2 regions of the Bacillus jepli genome follow, and region 2 is predicted to be linked to the other one. Evidence: riboswitches for the same ligand, from Rfam matches in the RefSeq annotation. Region 2 holds a riboswitch; the other holds the start of a gene.
What was found. Region 2 has a riboswitch for thiamine pyrophosphate ahead of ABC371_RS17540 (3-oxoacyl-ACP reductase). Riboswitches for the same ligand answer to the same signal wherever they lie in the genome.

Region 1 (3,418 bases), 580 kb from region 2:
AACTCCAAGAATTTTATCTGGTCCAATCATATCCCTAACTTTTTCAACCGGCATATCCTCTTGCCCTACATGCACTCCATCCGCATCACATGCTAGCGCAACCTCCACATTATCGTTAATAACAAATGGAACATGATAAAAAGCCGTTAACTTTTTTAGTTCAACTGCTTCCTGTAAAAATTCATCATACTCGAGATTTTTTTCTCTGAGTTGAAGGAAGGTAATTCCACCCACTAATGCAGCTTCTACCTGCTCGACTAAAGTCCGATTGCCTGTCCAAGCACGATCGGTTACTGCATATAAAAGCATTGCATTTTTATCGATTTTCAATGTTCATCCCACCTTGTAGTAATCTAAAGTCTAGCTTGCTCATCCAATCAATCAAGTACGTTCTAAATGATGAAGTTCCACCATTTAATTCTTCTACCTTTTGGTGTGCAAGTTCTCCGCAATATCCCATCGCACTCACCGCAGCGGCCGTACTTTTTAAAATTTCCTGAGGATTTGCACCACAATAAGCAGCGACAACGGATGTAAGCATACAACCTGTCCCTGTGATTTTTGACATCAATGGATGCCCATTTCTGATTACATAGGCTTTATCCTTATTGGCCACGATATCAATCGCACCCGTAATAGCGATAACAGCATGTGTTTGCTCACTTACCCTTTTTGCAAACTGAACCATTTCATCGAGGTTTCCTTCATTAATCACATCTTCTGCGGCGGCATCCACACCTTTTGTATACCCACTACCAGCATGAACGGTTTTTATTTCAGAAAGATTCCCTCGGATTACGGAAAACTGTACTTCGTTTAATAGGCGATAGACAGTATTAGTCCTCAGGCTAGATGCACCCGCCCCAACTGGGTCCAAAATTACGGGGTTCCCAACTTTATTAGCAGCTTTTCCTGCTAAAATCATGGATTCAATCGTACGCTCGTTTAATGTACCAATATTGATGACAAGAGCGCTACAAATATTTGTAATATCTGCCACTTCCTTAGGATCATCTGCCATAATTGGTGAACCCCCACAAGCAAGGACCATGTTTGCAACGTCATTTACCGTCACATAGTTAGTAATATTATGTACAAGCGGTGTGCTTTCCCTAACATTTGCTAAAATTTTTTCAAACATCCTTCATCCTCCTATACAAAATAAAAAATGCGGTATACCTAAAATAGATATACCGCATGAACGCACATACTTACACAAATTCCCTACGTTGGCATTATCCAAATCAGGTTACAGGGTCTAAGCTACATTTCGCTTACTCTCAGCCCACATGTGTGAGCTCCCCTACTCATATTTACTTGTCTTTATTATACCATACGAAAAAAATCTGTCATTATTTTAAAATGGGTCATTGCTTTCGTAACAACAATAGTGTACGATACATAGTATAAATTAAATACTGTATGACATATAGTAATAAAAAATGAGGTGGGTGAATGAGTAACTTATTAAACTCATTAATGACAGAGCTTAGAAGAGGAACGTTGACACTAGCGGTATTAAGTCAATTACGAACCCCTCAATATGGATATTCACTTGTTCAATTATTAGAGGGATCCGGAATTGCAATCGACCAAAGTACCTTATATCCCTTGCTACGCCGCCTTGAAAAACAAGAATTGGTGACGAGCAGTTGGGATACATCTGAAAGCAGACCCCGTAAGTACTATGTATTAAGTGAATACGGGCTCGAGATCTTTTTACAGCTAAAAAAGGAATGGATTCAAAATTCAAAAGAGCTATACAGCCTTTTAGAGGGAGAGGAAGATTATGAATCTGATTGATATCTACATTCAGGAGGTTACAAGACGGCTTCCTGAAAAAATGCGTGCCGATATCGCACTTGAACTACGGTCGACCATTGAGGATATGTTGCCTGATGATTATATCGAAGAGGATGTCAAAACCGTGCTCGAAAAATTAGGAAGCCCAGCAAAATTGGCTAATAATTATCGCGACCGGCCCATGCACCTTATTGGTCCACGTTATTTCGACGTGTACGTCAACTTACTAAAAATGATTGTACCGATTGCCGCTGTAGTTGCTCTCATCTCGATATTTGCAGAATATCTTATCGGGTATCAAGGTGATGAAGCTATTATTAATTTGGTTTTAGACACAATAGGCTTCGGGATTGCGAGAATCATTGAGGTTTCGATACAAACATTCTTTTGGTTCACACTTGTGTTCGCCATAATTGAAAGAGTGGATAAAAGTAAAGATGATCAGCCACTAACCACAAGCCTACAAAAATGGACTCCAGATGATTTAAAGAAAATCGCATATATTCCTAAGAAAAAAGCGATTTCAAAACTTGAAGTATTCGGCGCTTTTTTATGGATTTCAATTTGGGTAACCACTTATTTTTATGCGAATCGACTACTAGGTGTTTATGAAGGTGGTGATGGTGGTCTCGAATTTGTAATCCCAGCTTTAAACCATGAGGTTTTGCTTTCTTTTTGGCCAATCGTTCTAGTTGTGATTGGTTTGGAAATAGCATTAGCTCTATATAAACTAATCAAAGGGCAATGGACGAATAGAATGGCAATCTACAATACACTCTTGCAAGTATTTTCGAACATTGTATTCATCATAATCTTCTTAAAACCTACTATCTTAAATCAAGATTTTGTCTTGTATATGACAGATTTATTTGGCATCGATGGTTTTGACTTTAAAACATGGTTCATAGCTCTTGTACTTGTTTCAATCATCGTATCTGCAGCGATCAACATCTTTGACGGAATTCGCAAAGCCAACATCCACTAGGAGCCACGGGGGTCGGGGCCGCAGGGACGGTTCTCCTGGCTCCTTGTTTTATTTAACAAACTACCAATAACTCTTGTGGGATTAGTTGTCCTAATCCTTTTTCAGAATGCATATAGATGAGTAGTAGACATGGAAAAAAGGAGTTTGGTAACCTTGAATAAATTTTTGGCTGCAATTGGCATTGTTTTTATCATATTTGTGACAGGTGTAATTGAAGCAGATGATGTCTTCGAATACAAAAATGCCATTTCTGTTTCTGGACTTTCTTCTGATGAAGAAGTAACAGCAAATTCGGACGAGAAAAACGGAATCGAAGGACTAATCCCTGAATTAGAAATGCAGTTCGTTAAAACGGAAATCGTGAATGGGAATAAAGTAGAAATCTACCGGGAGTATGAGGTTTACCGAAATGAAGCAAACGAAGTGATTAAAAAGGTTCCCACAGATAATTACGAGTACTTGGAATACTGGAGATAGGAGTTTAGCCAAGCTAAACTCCTTTTTCTGAACAACTTTCTACAAATCTAGTAAAAATATGCTTTGAAATCTGATCACCTCTCACCGCCAAGCCTTCCGGATGCCACTGAACACCTAACACAAAGGAATGACCGGTGCTTTCAATGGCCTCAA
Region 2 (3,418 bases):
GAACATGTCCTCATCAATCGGCATAACAAAGGTTTTTGCTTTAATTCTTCCAAGCGCCTCTTCGAGATTTCCGTTTGTCATTCGACTTACATCCCCACGTTGCCATTTCCATGCCATCGTTAGTAACGCATTTGGATCCATTGCCGCAAAAAGAGGCTGTAAAAAGTCGTAAACGAATTCGTTGACAGAATTGACCCCAAATAGGCGCCATTGTTCTTGTTTGTAAAATTCTGTGCTAAGCCCCATAACGGCCCATATTTTTGCATGTCTATTTAATCCTTCGACTACTTCTGTACAAGACTGGTAGTTTCCGTTTTTCCAGCCTGGATCTGAAGTTATGGCATCTATTAAAGTTTCTGTAAAGATGAAATCGTGTGTCGTATTTTTGGCAGTCCCAGCAATCGGTGCAGCACGCTTGACCATATCCGGATATCTCACAGCCCATTCATATGTCTGTTGGGCTCCCATTGATCCGCCTACAACTAAAGCAATTTCTTCAATACCGTACTTTTCAGTAAGGAATTGATGTTGAGCACGTACATCATCGCTAATTCTGACCTTCGGAAAGTTTACCAAACTAATAGGAGCGGGACTGTTATGCGGGGAACTTGATAGTCCATTTCCAATTTGGTTGATAATAACAATAAAGTATTTACTAGGATCTAGAGCTCTTCCTTCTCCTATATATGGCTCATAGGCCTTGTTTGTACCTGAAAACCAAGTAGGGAGAACAATCGCATTATCCTTTGCTTCGTTTAGTTCACCGAATGTCGAATAGGCAAGCTGACAGTTTGGAATCATTCCACCTTCTTCTAGTGTGAAATCTCCTAAATTATGAAGTTCAAAAGGACCGTGGAACTCTTGGCTATAAAATGAATTCTCAATCAAAGTGGGAACCACCTTTCATTTTTTATTCTACTTATACAATATATATAGAAGAAATCTACTTTTGAGAACGGCTAGATGGACAAACTTATTAATAAACTTGAATTTTTTTTGAAAATAAGCACGTTTTCATTTCCCCTTCATATACTACTTATTGTGTGAGAAAACTGTTAGAAGGGAAGTACGAAGATGAGCAACGAGATTAAAACACCAGTTTCAAATGATTACAAGGACAAAGAAGGCTACAAGGTAATCGAAGTAAACCTTAACACTCCAACAGAAAACTTATTTGCTGTTGTTACACCTATAAAGATGCAGTAGTTTCCTCTAAATACTATCTTTTCGTGCGTATTCTTACATAGAAAAGATGGTATTTTTATTTTGCTTATAAAAGGCAATAACGTACAATAAAGGAAACGTAATAAAGGAGCATGTTATGAACGAATTAAATGATCTTGTTGAATTATTTGAAACGAATCGAAATGAAGAAAATGCAGAACCAATGAAGAAATATATGAAAAACCTGTTCCCATTCCTTGGAATAAAAGCACCGTTAAGAAGACAATTAATGCGTGATTTTTATAAAGAAACAGGTATTTTACAACAAGAAATTAATCTTAAGCTTGTCAAACAATTGTGGATGAAAGAAGAACGCGAATATCAATATGCAGCATTAGACTATTTAGTTAAGTCTCTAAAGAAAATAAATAGCAGCCATTTACTATTTATAGAGAATCTCATTATCACCAAATCTTGGTGGGACACGGTAGATATTCTTGCCCCACATCTTATTGGAAAAATCGCAAAAGAAACACCCAGCATAATTGAGGATAAAATCGAAAAATGGACATTCAGTGACAACATATGGCTAAAACGTTCATCGATATTATTTCAATTAAAATACAAACTAGAAACAAATGAAACATACCTATACAAATACATAAGAGCTAATGCAGATAGTAAGGAATTTTTCATCCAAAAGGCAATCGGTTGGGCATTAAGGGAATACTCAAAAACTAACCCAGATTCAGTTCGTGAATTTATTAATGAAACCACACTGGCGAAATTAAGCATTAGAGAGGGGAGTAAATATATTTAAAGGCTAGCGATCAATTACCTTTACATTTTTGTCTGAACATACTATGCTTATAGAAAGAATATTCGCAAACTACTAGGGGTGCCCGACTGGGCTGAGAGAAAAACGGACGTTTTTTAACCCTTTGGACCTGATCCGGGTAATACCGGCGGAGGAAAGTAGAGTGGAAAACTTCCATCTTTTCTTGCTACCTAAGCCAGGTCCATATATGTGGATCTGGCTTTTTGCGTATTTCTTATCATACTTTATTAGGAGGCTACTAGAATGAAATTACAAAATCAGGTTGTTCTTGTTACCGGTGGTGCACGTGGACTAGGAAAGGAAATTGTAAAAGCATTTGCAAATGAAGGAGCGAAAGTGGTTATCAATTACTTCAAAAGTGAAGCAAAAGCTCATTCTCTAAAAGAAGAAATTGGTGAAAACGCAATTGCAATTCAAGCTGATGTGAGAAATCGTGAGCAGGTAAAGAACTTATTTATTGAATCGAAAAAGCATTTTGATCAACCTATAACAACAGTTGTTAATAACGCTTTAATAAATTTCCGTTTTGATCCCATTGCAAGAAAAAACGCTGAAGAGATATCATGGGCAGATTATCACGCACAGCTCGAAGGAGCAATCCGAGGGGCTTTACATACAACTCAAGCTGCAATTACTGACATGAAGGAATTAGGTTTTGGTCGAATCGTGACTATTGGTACAAATCTCTTTCAAAACCCTGTCGTTGCCTATCATGATTACAACACTAGTAAGGCAGCACTTTTAGGATTTACTCGAAACATGGCAAAAGACCTTGGGGCTTATGGCATTAACGTTAACATGATATCAGGAGGTCTACTTCAAACAACAGATGCAAGTTCGGCAACTTCTGAAGAGGTTTTCCAAATAATTAAGAATTCAACACCTCTTCAAAAAGTCACGACACCAGAGGATGTTGCGAATGCGGTTCTTTTCTTTGCATCACCTTGGAGTAAAGGTGTAACTGGACAGAACCTAGTCGTTGATGGCGGATTAGTAATGGACTAAATTTCAAAAGGAGGATTAACAGTGAATAAAACATTAAAAATGACAATTACAGCGATGTTTGTCGCAATAGGAACAGTTACAAGCCATTTGTTTGCAATACCAATCGGATTTACAAAAGTGTTTCCAATGCAACATTTTATTAATGTACTGTCGGCAGTCATTTTGGGTCCAGCATACGCAGTACTTCAAGCTTTTTCAGTATCATTACTTCGAAACATGCTAGGGACAGGTTCATTATTTGCCTTTCCAGGAAGTATGATTGGTGCGTTTTTAGCAGCCTTTTTATATTCAAAAACAAAGAAAGCTTCTATGGCAATGACCGGTGAAATTATCGGAACCGGATTATTAGGAGCGATGGCTTGTTATCCAATCGCCACACTCATACTTGGTCAGGATGCAGCGCTTTTTGGG

Region 1: another riboswitch for thiamine pyrophosphate. It lies ahead of thiM (hydroxyethylthiazole kinase); the one in region 2 lies ahead of ABC371_RS17540 (3-oxoacyl-ACP reductase).

Annotation. Positions count from the first base shown of each region.
Region 1 covers NZ_JBDFMO010000001.1:4,001,165-4,004,582, forward strand. The annotation lists gene thiE (thiamine phosphate synthase) at 1-330, opposite strand, end outside; gene thiM (hydroxyethylthiazole kinase) at 317-1,141, opposite strand; TPP riboswitch at 1,205-1,315, opposite strand; gene ABC371_RS20450 (PadR family transcriptional regulator) at 1,456-1,803, shown strand; gene ABC371_RS20455 (HAAS signaling domain-containing protein) at 1,790-2,788, shown strand; gene ABC371_RS20460 (hypothetical protein) at 2,942-3,265, shown strand; gene ABC371_RS20465 (gamma-glutamyl-gamma-aminobutyrate hydrolase family protein) at 3,279-3,418, opposite strand, start outside.
Region 2 covers NZ_JBDFMO010000001.1:3,421,016-3,424,433, forward strand. The annotation lists gene ABC371_RS17525 (alpha/beta fold hydrolase) at 1-888, opposite strand, end outside; gene ABC371_RS17530 (hypothetical protein) at 1,075-1,206, shown strand; gene ABC371_RS17535 (DNA alkylation repair protein) at 1,322-1,984, shown strand; TPP riboswitch at 2,049-2,155, shown strand; gene ABC371_RS17540 (3-oxoacyl-ACP reductase) at 2,246-3,007, shown strand; gene thiW (energy coupling factor transporter S component ThiW) at 3,029-3,418, shown strand, end outside.